Regions from separate parts of the Streptomyces sp. ISL-99 genome, predicted to be linked through region 4. Evidence: riboswitches for the same ligand, from Rfam matches in the RefSeq annotation. Region 4 holds a riboswitch; each other region holds the start of a gene.

Region 1 (3,128 bases), on a different contig from region 4:
TGCTGCACCATCTGTGGCAGCGCAGGGAGGTGGCCGGACCGGCCCTGGAGTACGCGGCGCGGGCCACGGGCCGCGTGCGGGTCCCACCGCCCTGGCCGCCACCGTGGCCGCCGTCGTGGCAACAGCCATGGCAACCGCCCGGGCAGCCGTACGGGTACGGACCACCCCCGTCCCAGCGCCCCCCGCCGCACCAGGACTACGCCGCGTACAACCCGTACCGGCAGCAATAGCCGCCCTGGCGGCGACGACGCACCCCGAACAGACCGGCAGCCCTGGGCGCGGGGGGCGGGCGCCAGGACTGCCGGGGACTGTGGGATAGCTGTGCGGACAGGCCGTCAGACGGAGAGGCCCTTGCCGCGCAGCCACGCGGCCGGGTCGACCCCGGCCCCGCCGGGCGTGTGCACCTCGAGGTGCAGGTGCGGCCCGGTGACGTTGCCGGTGGCGCCCACGCGGCCGATGACGTCGCCCGTACCGACTTCGCCGGACGTGACGGTCATCGAGGAGAGGTGGCAGTACCAGACCTCCGTACCGTCCGGGAGCTCCAGGACGATGCGGTAGCCGTACGAACCCGACCAGCCCGCGGACTTGATCGTTCCGCCGTGCACGGCCTTGACCGGCGTGCCCGTCGGGGCGGCGAAGTCGAGGCCGGTGTGCTGGCCGGAGGACCACATCGAGCCGGACTGGCCGTAGGTGGAGGTGAGCGTGTACGACGAGGTGGGCAGCGAGTAGCTGGCGGCCAGCTTGGCGAGCCGCTGCTCCTCCGCCTTGCGCTCGGCCTCTTCCTCCGCCTTGCGCTTCTTCTCCTCGGCCGCGCGCTTCTCCTCGGCCTCCTTGGCCTCGGCCGCGCTCTGCTGCTTCTTCGCCTCGGCCGCGGCCTTCTCGGCGGCCTCCTTCTCGGCGGCCACCTTCACCTCGGCGTCGGCGGCGGCCTGCTGCTGTTCGGCCTGCTGGAGGATGCGGGCGCGCAGGGCCTCGCCGGCGTCGGTGGTGCCCTGCTGGGCGTCGGCGGTGGTGACGCCCGCGGTGGTGAGCGGGGAGGCCGCCATGACCGCTTCGTTCGCCGTGCCCGCCTGCGCACCTGAGCCGGATTCCGCGTCGTCGGACATCAAAGAGCCGACACCGGGTAGTGACTTGGCGTCGGGAAGTGAGTCCGCTATCACGTCGGGAAGGGAGATCGAGATGGCCGGCTTGTCCTGCGCGGTGGCGATGCCTCCCGCGCCGACCGCGGCGATGACGCCTACGCCGAGAACGGTGGAGCTGCGGCCGAGACCGCCGCGCTGCTTGGCGACGCGGTGACGACCGCGTACGGGCCGGACGGAATCCTCAGTGGGATTCCATTCCCCCCAGGTCCCCTCCGCGCCGATGTGGTTCCCGGTGGTGGCGGGCGCCCCGTAAGGGGGCAGGGTGGCTTCGGGGGCAGGCCTGTTGGACGCCACGGAGGCGTGCTCCTTTCCTTCCTTCTCGCCTACCGGGTTAGCTGACGGGTTCGGAGCAGGAAGGTCTCCTACGGGCCTCTCCGTGGGTACGAAGCGGCCCGATTCACCCCAAGGAACGTGGTTCCCCGGTTCCCTTGCGGGATTCGGCGCGTGCGCACGGTGTCGTCTCTTGCGACGACTGGGACGACCGCGCTGCGTTATCGAACGTTAATAGACAGAGGCTCCGGTTTCCAAGCTGTTCCAGTTGATCGTTAAGGGTCTTGACCTGCACCAATCAGGACACAGGCGAACGCGGCCGGACAAATTGACCACCCCTCAGGAAACATCCACACCATGACGGTTCGTCAATTGTTATGCGCAGCGGTGTGTCGCGATTACCCAGCGTCGCAATGACCGTCGCACGAGCGGTCGCACGACTAACTTCTCCCCATGGTCGTCAACAACGCGCAGTCGGTGGCCGATCGCTACCGCGAGTTCTCCGAGCAGCAGGCAAGCGGCGTATCCCCCGCGTACGCCGAACTCACCGCCCGCATCAGCGAGGACCAGGACTTCTGCGCCCACATCGCCGCCCTCCCGCCCGGCAACAAGCAGCAGCCCAACCTCCTCCTCGCCGCAGTCCGCCACCTCGGCGGCCCCTACGAGCAGTGGGCTGCCTTCCGCGACTGGACCCTGGCCCACTGGGACGACGTACGCGAGGTCATGCTCGCCCGCTTCACCCAGACCAACGAGCCCGCCCGCTGCGCCACCCTGCTGCCACTCCTCGCCACGCTCCCCCAGCCCCTCGCCCTCATCGAGGTCGGCGCATCGGCGGGCCTGTGCCTCCACCCCGACCGCTACGCCTACCGCTACAACGACGGCGCCGTCCTGGGCAGCTCCCCCGTCACCTTCGACTGCCGTACGGAGGGCCCGGCGCCCCTGCCCACCGCGCTCCCGGACATCGCCTGGCGCGCCGGCATCGACCTCAACCCCCTCGACCCCACCGACGAGGAGGACGTCCGCTGGCTCCAGTCACTGATCTGGCCGGGCCAGGCGGAGCGCCCGCGCCGACTGCTCGCCGCCATCGAGGCCGTACGTACGGCGCCCAGCCCCCGCATCGTCCGCGGCGACCTGGTCGACGAACTCCCGGCGCTGGCGGCCGGGGCCCCGGCGGACGCCACCCTGGTCGTCTTCCACACCGCCGTACTGACGTACCTGCCGCTCGCCCGCCGCGAGGAGTTCGCCGCGCTCGTGCGCGAACTGCCCGGCCACTGGATCTCCAACGAGCACCACACCGTGCTGCCGTGGCTCGACGCCCCCGCCCCCGACGACGAGCACCTGCTCACCCTCGCCCTCGACGAGCGCGCGGTCGCCTTCACGGCTCCGCACGGCCAGAGCCTGCACTGGTTCGACGCTGCTGCCGACCAGCCGGCTGCCGACCGGCCCGCCTGACCAGGCTCACGGTCCTGCGGCGGTCCTGCTGCCCCTCGGCGGGCCGCCCGACCGCCAGCAGGGCCATGTCGTCCGTGGCGGCCCCTGCCGTGTGCAGCCGTACGTCGTCGATGAGCGCGTCGAGCAGCTCGTCGGGGCCCGGGAAGATCCGCCCGCGCAGCCGCGCGGCCGGGTCGTAGAAGACGCCCGCGGCGTTCCGCGCCTCGGACAGGCCGTCCGTGTAGAGCAGCAGCGTGGCGCCCGTCGGGAACGCGTACTCCTGCG
Region 2 (3,128 bases), on a different contig from region 4:
AAGGTACTTGCGGAGGAAGGGCCGCAGGCGTGGCCGAGCTGCGCGCTCATCTCCGGCCTGACGGAGGGTGACGCGGAGGGCGACGACGCCGCGTCGGGCGACGGTGGCGCGACCGCCGAGCCGGCGCCGGGCCAGACGCCGGCCGAGACGCCCGGGAGCTCCGAGACCCCGCAGTCGGCCGAGACGCCCGCCGGGGCCGACGGTGGAAGCGCGGAGACCGGTGCGGCCGACGGGACGGCGAAGTCCGCCGATCCGACGGCTCCCCCTGAGTCCGGGACGCCGTCCGAGGGCGCCAAGACCCCTGGCGCGCCTGCCGGTGAGACCGCTGCACCCGCCACCGGGGAGGGCGCCCCCAAGGGCAAGCACCGCGGCGAAGAGGCTCGGGAAGGCGCCGGCGCCGTATCCGGTGAAACGGGCATCGACCGTGAATCGGGCCGCCATGCCTCCCGAGGTGACGGACCGACACGTGAGGCAGCCAAGGCCGAGGACGCCGAGGGTGCCGAGGGCGCTGAAGGTGTCGACGGCGGCGCGTACACCGTCCGTACCGGCGACAGCCTCTCGGCCATCGCCGACGCCCACGGCGTACGCGGCGGCTGGACGGCGCTCTATGCCGCCAACGAGGAGACCGTCGGGTCCGACCCGGACCTCATCCTCCCTGGCCAGAGCCTCGATCTGGGGTGATTTCGGAGGGTAGTTCGGGCCGCTATGTCCTGGTTGAAGTAAGTGAGACAAGGGTCTCTTTGCCTCAACTGGCCTGCGTGGCCCGGACGATCCCGCCGAGCCGCCTCTGACCTGCGCAGATGCGGACCGCGCAAGGGTCGGGAAGGGCGATATCTCCCTGATGAGCCTTTTTGAACATCAAGGGTTCATGTGTTTACGGTCGAACCGCTCGCCACCGCGGGCCCCGTCGACCGTCACGCCGAATCCTGCCGGCGGCCGGGGGGAACTGACGCGTAAAGCGCCGTAGGCAGGAGCGGGGGACCCAGGTAGGCGCCGGGCCCGGACGTCGAAAGACGGACGGAACCGGCTTGGGGTTAAGCCGCGCGACGCAGGTCGCGCGCCGGGCACTCACTTGGCCCGAACCCGACAGCTCACCTCGTAGGCGTCGGTGAGGAGATGTCGCATGCTGTTTTCCAGCAACGCCAAGCACCGCCGCCCGTCCAAGGCCACTCGGCTCGCCGCGCTCGCCGGTGTCGCCGGCGCCGCTGTCGCCCTCCCGCTGATGGGCGCGACCTCGGCCTCCGCCGCCTCCGTCGAGACCTGGGACGCTGTCGCCCAGTGCGAGTCCGGCGGCAACTGGTCCATCAACACGGGCAACGGTTACTACGGCGGCCTGCAGTTCTCCGCCTCCAGCTGGGCCGCGGCCGGCGGCACGCAGTACGCCCCGACCGCCGACAAGGCATCCAAGGCACAGCAGATCGCCACCGCCGAGAAGCTGCTCGACATGCAGGGCCCGGGCGCCTGGGCCTGCGCCGGCGCCGGCGGTCTGACCAACGACGGTGTCGACCCGGGTGTCGACACCTCGTCCGGTTCCTCCACGCAGCAGGCCGCCCCGCGCGCCGCCGAGCAGCCCGCCTCGCGCAGCGAGGTCCGTGCCGAGCCCAAGGCCGAGACCAAGGCCGAGGCCGCGAAGCCCGCCGCCCCTGCCCCCGCCCCCGCCAAGATCGAGAAGGGCGACGGCGAATACAAGGTCAAGGCCGGCGACACCCTCGGCAAGATCGCCGAGGCGAAGAAGGTCAAGGGCGGCTGGGAGAAGCTCTTTGAGCTGAACAAGGACATCGTCAGCGACGCCGATGTCATCCACCCGGGTCAGCAGCTGCACCTCAGCTGATCCGGCCCGCGGCGCCCCGGCCGGATTCCGGCCGGCGCCGCGGCACCCCCCAGCACCCCGGTCCGGCGCGCTTCCCCCGTGCGCGCCGGGCCGGGGTTTCCGCGTTCGGCTACTGCCCAGTAGTCCCAGTACGTGGCAGCTTCCCCCCAAGAGTTACGTCCGCTATTGCGGGTATTCGGACCTCTTCTTGTCCCAGGGGGCGGGCGAACGGCCGACCGATGCCCCCGAGCCGGTTAGGCTCTTGTCGCAAGGCCAAAGTGACCCTGCACCCCTAGCGTCACATCCCAGAAGGAGATGCTCGTGCCGTCCATCGACGTCGTCGTAGCCCGGGAAATCCTGGACTCCCGAGGCAACCCCACGGTCGAGGTCGAGGTCGGCCTCGACGACGGCAGCACCGGTCGTGCTGCTGTTCCGTCCGGTGCCTCCACCGGAGCGTTCGAGGCCATCGAGCTTCGCGACGGTGACCCGAACCGCTACCAGGGCAAGGGTGTCGAGAAGGCCGTCCTCGCCGTCATCGAGCAGATCGGCCCGGAGCTCGTCGGTTACGACGCCACCGAGCAGCGCCTGATCGACCAGGCCATGTTCGACCTGGACGCCACCGAGAACAAGGCCTCCCTCGGCGCCAACGCCATCCTCGGCGTCTCCCTCGCCGTCGCGCACGCCGCCTCCGAGGCGTCGGACCTGCCGCTCTTCCGTTACCTCGGCGGCCCGAACGCGCACCTGCTGCCCGTTCCGATGATGAACATCCTCAACGGTGGGTCGCACGCCGACTCCAACGTCGACATCCAGGAGTTCATGATCGCGCCGATCGGCGCCGAGTCGTTCTCCGAGGCCCTGCGCTGGGGCACGGAGGTCTACCACACCCTCAAGGCCGTGCTGAAGTCCAAGGGCCTGTCCACCGGCCTCGGCGACGAGGGCGGCTTCGCCCCGAACCTGGACTCCAACCGCGCCGCGCTCGACCTCATCCTTGAGGCCATCAAGCAGGCCGGTTACGTCCCCGGTGAGCAGATCGCGCTCGCGCTCGACGTCGCCGCGTCCGAGTTCTACAAGGACGGCTCGTACGAGTTCGAGGGCAAGTCCCGCTCGGCCGCCGAGATGACGGAGTACTACGAGGAGCTCGTGGCGGCGTACCCGCTCGTCTCCATCGAGGACCCGCTGTTCGAGGACGACTGGGCAGGCTGGAAGGTCCTCACCGACAAGCTGGGCACCAAGGTCCAGATCGTCGGCGACGACCTCTTCGTCACCAACCCGGAGCGCCTGGCGCGCGGCATCGAGGAAGGCGCCGCCAACTCGCTGC
Region 3 (3,128 bases), on a different contig from region 4:
CGCGCCGCGACCGCCTCGGGTGTCCCCGTGACGATCGCCAAGGCCGACGGCAAGCCGGTCAACGCCGCCTCCATGCTCGCGGTGCTCGGCCTGGGCGCGCAGGGTGGCGAAGAGATCGTGCTGGCTTCCGAGGCCGACGGCTCCGACGCCGCTCTCGACCGCCTGGCGAAGCTGGTCTCCGAGGGCCTGGACGAGCTTCCCGAGACCGTCTGACCCACTCGGACGGGCGAATTCTCACGAAGGAGCCGCGGCAACCCGAATTCGGGGCGCCACGGTTCCTTTTGTTTTACGTCACTTTATGCGGTGCTGTACGCCGCGAAATACGGGCAGCAGAAACAAGCCCCCGCGAATTCATCCTCTTTGTATACGGTGCGGCTGTTAATGGCGGCCACTCCCGGTGTTTACGGCACGTTGCGAAGTCCTCACGCGTTCTGGCCCGCGCTCCCGTTCGCGCTCCGGACCGGGGCGCCGCAACCGGTGCGCGGCCACCGCCCGTTCGACGTGCAGGGCCGTCAGCGCGCGGGCCCGTTCGGCGTCGCCGCGCGCCACGGCGTCGACGATCGCGCCGTGTTCGGCCCAGGCCTCGGCGGGCCGGGCGGCCTGCTCGACGGCGTACATCCAGGCGATCTTGTGCCTGAGCTGGGTGAGCAGGGCCGTGAGGCCGGGGCTGCCCGACGCCTGGGCGAGCGTCTCGTGGAACCAGCTGCCCAGCGACCGCAGGTCCTCCCCCTCGTTCCGGCGGGCCCGCTCCTGGCCGAGTCTGACCAGGCCGCGCAGCACCTTGAGGTGGGCCTCGGTGCGCCGTTGGGCGGCGCGGGCGGCGCCGAGCGGTTCGAGCAGCGTCCGTACCTCCAGCAGGTCGGCGGCCTCCCGCTCGGTGGGTTCGGCCACGCAGGCGCCCGCGTGCCGGCGGGTGGTGACGAACCCCTCGGACTCCAGCGTGCGCAGGGCCTCGCGCACCGGGACGCGGGAGACGCCGTAACGTCGCGCCAGCAGCTCTTCGGTGAGCCTGCTGCCCCGCGCGAACACACCGGAAACGATGTCGTCACGGATTGCCGTGCATACCGATTGCGCGGGAATGCGCATGACCGAACCTCCGCCTTAATCCCCGCGAAACGCGGTCGATCGACGCCTGTTCGGTGACTCTATTGCAGCATTCCTCGATTTCCGACGGGGTGCCGGAATTCATGGGCGGCTTTTGGACATACTGAAGGCCCCGGCGCGGAAGCCGGGGCCTTCAGTACGACTGAGCGTGCCTGGACCGTCAGACGTTCACGCCGTGCGCGCGCAGGTATGCGACCGGGTCCATGTCGGAGCCGTACTCGGGGGACGTGCGGGCCTCGAAGTGCAGGTGCGGGCCGGTCGAGTTGCCGGTCGAGCCCGACAGGCCTATCTGCTGACCGGAGGCGACGCTCTGGCCGACGGAGACGCCGAGGGACGACAGGTGGCCGTACTGCGTGTACGTGCCGTCGTTCATCCTGATGACGATGTTGTTGCCGTACGCCCCGCCCCAGCCGGCCTCGACGACGGTGCCCGCGCCGACGGCGACGACGGAACTGCCGGACGCGGCGCGGAAGTCGACGCCGGAGTGGCTGCCGGAGGACCAGAGGTTGCCGCCGGTCTTGTAGCCGGTGGTCACCACGGAGCCGGCGACCGGGAGGGTGTAGCCATTGAGGCGCTTGCGCTCCGCCTCGCGGGCGGCGCGCTCCTTGGCCGCGCGCTCCTCGCGCTCCTTCTTGGCCCGCGCCTCGGCCTTGGCCTTGGCTTCCGCCTTGCGCTTGGCTTCGGCCTTCCGCTCGGCCTCGGCCTTGCGTGCCGCCTCCGCCTTGACGGCGGCGCGCTTCTGCTGGTCGGCCTGGGCGGCGATCTGGTCGGCGAGGGAGTCGCCGATGACGATGGCCTGGGTCAGGCCGGTGTCCTGGACGGCGTGCGCCGCGTCGGCGCTGATGTCGCTGTCGGCGGCGAGGGCCGGAGAGGTCAGGCCTCCGATGACGCCGGTGGTCGCGAGGGCGGCGACGCCGGCCATGTTCGCGCTCCTGCGCGTCAGGCGGCTCGGACGACGGTGCTTCCCGGTGGCACGGGTGAACGCCATGAAGTGGCTGATCCTTTCCTTCCTTCTCGCCTACCGGGTTAGCTGACGGGTTCGGAGCAGGAAGGTCTCCTACGGACGCCTCCGTACGTACGCACAGAGGACACCCGATTCACCCCAGGGACTGATTGGGTCCCCGGCTCCCCAGGCTCGCGCCTGACGGGGACTCGGCGATGGCTGCCCGGTGCCGCGGATGCGGCTCACTGCTGACGGACAGCCGGACAGACGCTAAACGGGACATCTTTTAATCACCAAACAGACACGGCGTTTTGTAACGCACCCCACAGGCCAGACAGGCAACCTCCACAACAAAACGGACATACAAGAAGGACCCCGGCAGTCTTTCGACTCCCGGGGCCCCTCTATCGCCCGCTTTGGGGCGAGTTGCGCAATCGGCTCTGGCGGGTCAGCCGCTGACCACCGTCACGTCGCCGATGCCGAGCGCCCTGACGGGCTCCTCGATCTGCGACGCGTCTCCGACGAGGACCGTGACCAAGTGGTCCTCGGGGAAGGCGCTGACGACCGCCGCGGTGGCCTCCACGGTGCCCGTCTCGGCGAGCCGGGCGTACAGCTGGGCCTGGAAGTCGTCCGGCAGGTGCTGCTCGACCTGGTCGGCGAGCGTGCCGGCGACGGCCGCCGCCGTCTCGTACTTGAGCGGCGCGACACCGACCAGGTTCTGTACGGCGACGTCCCGCTCGGCGTCCGTGAGGCCCTCCGCGGCGAGGGTGCGCAGCACCTTCCACAGGTCTTCGAGCGCCGGTCCCGTGGACTCCGTGTCCACCGAGCCGCTGATCGCCAGCATGGAGGCGCCCGACCCGTCGGGAGCGGAGCGCAGCACCTGGCCGAAGGCGCGCACGCCGTACGTGTAGCCCTTCTCCTCGCGCAGGACGCGGTCCAGGCGGGAGGTGAGCGTGCCGCCCAGGCAGTACGTGCCGAGGACCTGGGCCGGCCAGACGCTGTCGTGCCGGTCGGGTCCGATCCGGCCGATGAGCAGCTGCGTCTGGACCGCGCCGGGACGGTCGACGATGACCACACGGCC
Region 4 (3,128 bases):
CCAGCAGTTCGCCGGCCGCCGTCAGGCGGGCCCCGCGGTGGTGGCGTACCAGCAGAGCGGCGCCCGCCTCCCGCTCCAGCTTCGCGAGCTGCTGGGACAGGGCGGGTGCGGTGTAGCCCAGGCGCGCGGCGACCCGCGTGATTGAACCGGCCTCGGCGACCGCCACCAGCGCCGCGAGCCGGGTCGGGTCGTACATCCGGCGGTCCCTCTTCTTTAAGCATTCCTTTAGGCAGACCCAGAAGATCGCAAGTACATGCTAAAGCCCTGGAGCGGCCAGGCTGGAGGGCATGGACGCACAGCTGGTCGCCTTCACGGGCGTCGCCGCGGGCATGGTCGCCATGCCCGGCGCGGATTTCACCGTCGTCGTACGCAACGCACTGGCATCCCGCCGGGACGGGGTGGCGTGCGCGGTAGGGGTCGCGGGCGGGCTCCTCGTCCACACGGCGCTGGCCGTGGCGGGACTCGCCGCCGTACTGGTCGCCGTGCCGGCGCTCTTCCGCGCGATCCAGCTGCTCGGCGGCGCCTACATCCTCTTCCTCGGCTACCGGGCCCTGTGGTCCGCGCTGCGCCCGGCGCCGCCGCGGAAGGAGGAACCGGAGCCGGAGGGGGGAACGGCCGGCGGCACCGGGCGCAGTCTGCGCCAGGGCTTCCTCACCAACGCGCTCAACCCCAAGGCGCCGGTGCTCTTCCTCAGTCTGCTTCCCCAGTTCGTGCCCGCGGACCAGCAGCCGCTGCCCAGGACCCTGTTGCTCGCCACGATCGTCGTCGTACTGGCGCTGCTGTGGTTCCCGGCCGTGGCCCTGCTGGTGGACGGGCTCGGCGCCTGGCTGCGGCGGCCGGGCGCGGCCCGCGCCGTGGAAGCGGTCAGCGGGATCGCGCTCGTCGTGCTGGGGGTGGCCCTGCTGGCAGGACCGGTGACGGCGGCCGCGTAACCGCCGGACCGCGGGCCACCCCGCACCCCGTCAGACGAGCCCGCGCTCCTCAGCGCTGCGCTCCACGCAGAACTCGTTGCCCTCGGGGTCGGCCATGACGACCCAGCCGAGACCGTCCTCGGTGCGACGGTCGCTGACGATCCGCGCACCGAGCGCGGCGAGCCGCTCCACCTCGGCATCCCGCGTGCCGCGCGGCGGCTGGATGTCGAGGTGGACGCGGTTCTTGACGGCCTTGCCCTCCGGCACCCGGATGAACAGGAGTCCGGGCACCTCGGGTTGTTCCGGATCGATCAGCACCTCGTCGTCGCCCGGCGCGTCCAGCAGCTTGTAGCCGGTCAGGTGGGACCAGAACTCGGCGACGGCGTACGGGTCGTGGGCATCGAAGGTGATGTGACGTACCGGATTCAGGAAGGTCATGGAGACGAACGTACCTTCCCGGATCGACAGTTTGTGCGGAGAATTCAGCGCACCCGGCCGTACCAGACGCTCTTGGACCAGATCTTCTCCAGCTTGACCACGGACCCCGACTTGGGGGAGTGCCAGATCTTGCCGCTCCCCGCGTAGATGCCCACGTGGTAGACGCTCCGCCCGGAGTGGAAGAAGACCAGGTCGCCGCGCTGGCGGCTGGAGGCGGAGATGTGCCGGGTCTTGTTGTACTGGGCCTGGGCGGTGCGCGGCAGGCTCTTGCCGACCTTCTTGTACGAATAGAGCGTCAGCCCTGAGCAGTCGAACCGGCTCGGGCCCGCTGCCCCGTACCTGTACGGGGCCCCCTTCTTCGACGCGGCGACGTTGAGCGCCTTCGTCGAGTGCGCTGCGGCGTGTGCTTCGGGGACGGCCCCCGGCGCCAGCATCGTGCCGCCGATCGCGGCGAGGGTGAGAGCCGAAGCGGCTCCGGCCCGGGACAGTACGGTCGGGACATTCCTGTGCGCGGTCATGCGCAACCCTTCGTCAGCCGCCTGTGAAGGATGACCTGTCGGGTTCGGACAGGCGAAGATGCCCGGCCGCGTGACGCGGCTTCACCCCGAGGGACGACCGTCTCCGGTCACCCCGTACTGCTTGGGTCCTCCACTCCTGCCGATGCACTCCTGTCGACCAGTCATCCGGGACGGCGGCAGGACTCAGCGTCCGCCCGGACCGCCCCGCCGCGGTGGCGGGGGCTTGTCGTCCCAGGGATCTTGACTCATGAACCACCGGATTTCCGAGCCGAAACGGCGTTTTGTGAGGCTGCTCACCGATGACCCGTTCGGGTGGACAGGGGAATTTGCGGCGCGGGGCGCGGGTGCCCGGCGATGGCCGTACCAGCGGCGGAATGCTCAATTCCGCCTGGCGCGTAGGCAGGTTGCGCAAGTTGGGCCGTACCGCTGTTCAGGTATTTCCTACGCCGTTTGGATGAGCTCTTCTCGTACGCCAATGGGGGGTAGGTGGCTGGCTGTGTGTCAACTCGCTGATACCGGCGGGAGGGTGACGCGGCCCGCCCGTCGCTCTCCGTCGAGCACGCGCAAGGCCCGCGCGAGCGTGGCGGCATGCACGCGCGTCTCGCCGCGTTCGTGCATCAGGGCGAGCGCGTCCCGCAGGGCGGCGGCCTTCCCGGCGAGGGCCTGTGCCGCCCGCAGGGCGCCGTAGGTGTCCGCGCCCCGTGCGGGGTTGATGCGTCCCATCAGGTCGAGGACTTCGAGGTAGCGGTCGACGAACTCGCACTCGGCGCGCGTCAGTGCGGGCAGCGGCGGCAGTTCGGGCGGCAGCATGCGCGGATTCACCTCGGCGAGGAAAACGTGAGGGAGGCCTTGCGGCTCTGTACGACGTGGTCCACCAGGCCGTACGCCGCCGCCGCTTCGGCCGTGAACACCTTGTCGCGCTCGATGTCCTCGTCGACGCGCGCCACGCTCTGGCCGGTGTGCCGCGCGAGGAGTCCGGTGAGCAGCTCACGCATGCGCGTCAACTCCCTTGCCTCGATCTCCAGGTCGGAGGGCTGGCCGTGCACGGGCCGGTCGATGGAGGGCTGGCTGAGCAGCACCCGGGCTCCCGGCAGCGCGAGGCGCTTGCCCGGCGTGCCGGCCGCGAGCAGCACGGCGGCGGAGGACGCGGCCTGGCCCAGGCAGATCGTCTCGACGTCGCAGGTGACGAACTGGATCGTGTCGTAGATCGCGGTCATGGCGGTGTGCGAGCCGCCGGCGGAGTTGATGTAGAGCGAGATGT

Evidence for each region. A riboswitch is a leader RNA that binds a small molecule or an ion and turns the genes downstream of it on or off. The one in region 4 is predicted to bind cyclic di-AMP.
Region 1: another riboswitch for cyclic di-AMP. It lies ahead of J7E91_RS30395 (M23 family metallopeptidase); the one in region 4 lies ahead of J7E91_RS30860 (C40 family peptidase).
Region 2: another riboswitch for cyclic di-AMP. It lies ahead of J7E91_RS10595 (transglycosylase family protein); the one in region 4 lies ahead of J7E91_RS30860 (C40 family peptidase).
Region 3: another riboswitch for cyclic di-AMP. It lies ahead of J7E91_RS30515 (M23 family metallopeptidase); the one in region 4 lies ahead of J7E91_RS30860 (C40 family peptidase).

Annotation. Positions count from the first base shown of each region.
Region 1 is NZ_JAGGPC010000062.1:4,860-7,987, reverse strand. It holds gene J7E91_RS30400 (PrsW family intramembrane metalloprotease) at 1-230, shown strand, start outside; gene J7E91_RS30395 (M23 family metallopeptidase) at 336-1,436, opposite strand; cyclic di-AMP (ydaO/yuaA leader) riboswitch at 1,448-1,595, opposite strand; gene J7E91_RS30390 (DUF2332 domain-containing protein) at 1,866-2,864, shown strand; gene J7E91_RS30385 (PP2C family protein-serine/threonine phosphatase) at 2,788-3,128, opposite strand, start outside.
Region 2 is NZ_JAGGPC010000017.1:29,452-32,579, reverse strand. It holds gene J7E91_RS10600 (transglycosylase family protein) at 1-681, shown strand, start outside; cyclic di-AMP (ydaO/yuaA leader) riboswitch at 950-1,120, shown strand; gene J7E91_RS10595 (transglycosylase family protein) at 1,124-1,831, shown strand; gene eno (phosphopyruvate hydratase) at 2,126-3,128, shown strand, end outside.
Region 3 is NZ_JAGGPC010000063.1:14,254-17,381, reverse strand. It holds gene J7E91_RS30525 (HPr family phosphocarrier protein) at 1-213, shown strand, start outside; gene J7E91_RS30520 (GntR family transcriptional regulator) at 379-1,086, opposite strand; gene J7E91_RS30515 (M23 family metallopeptidase) at 1,265-2,092, opposite strand; cyclic di-AMP (ydaO/yuaA leader) riboswitch at 2,105-2,272, opposite strand; gene J7E91_RS30510 (pitrilysin family protein) at 2,496-3,128, opposite strand, start outside.
Region 4 is NZ_JAGGPC010000065.1:3,809-6,936, reverse strand. It holds gene J7E91_RS30875 (LysR family transcriptional regulator) at 1-196, opposite strand, end outside; gene J7E91_RS30870 (LysE family translocator) at 288-932, shown strand; gene J7E91_RS30865 (VOC family protein) at 963-1,349, opposite strand; gene J7E91_RS30860 (C40 family peptidase) at 1,394-1,867, opposite strand; cyclic di-AMP (ydaO/yuaA leader) riboswitch at 1,871-2,053, opposite strand; gene J7E91_RS30855 (hypothetical protein) at 2,369-2,677, opposite strand; gene J7E91_RS30850 (ATP-dependent Clp protease proteolytic subunit) at 2,686-3,128, opposite strand, start outside.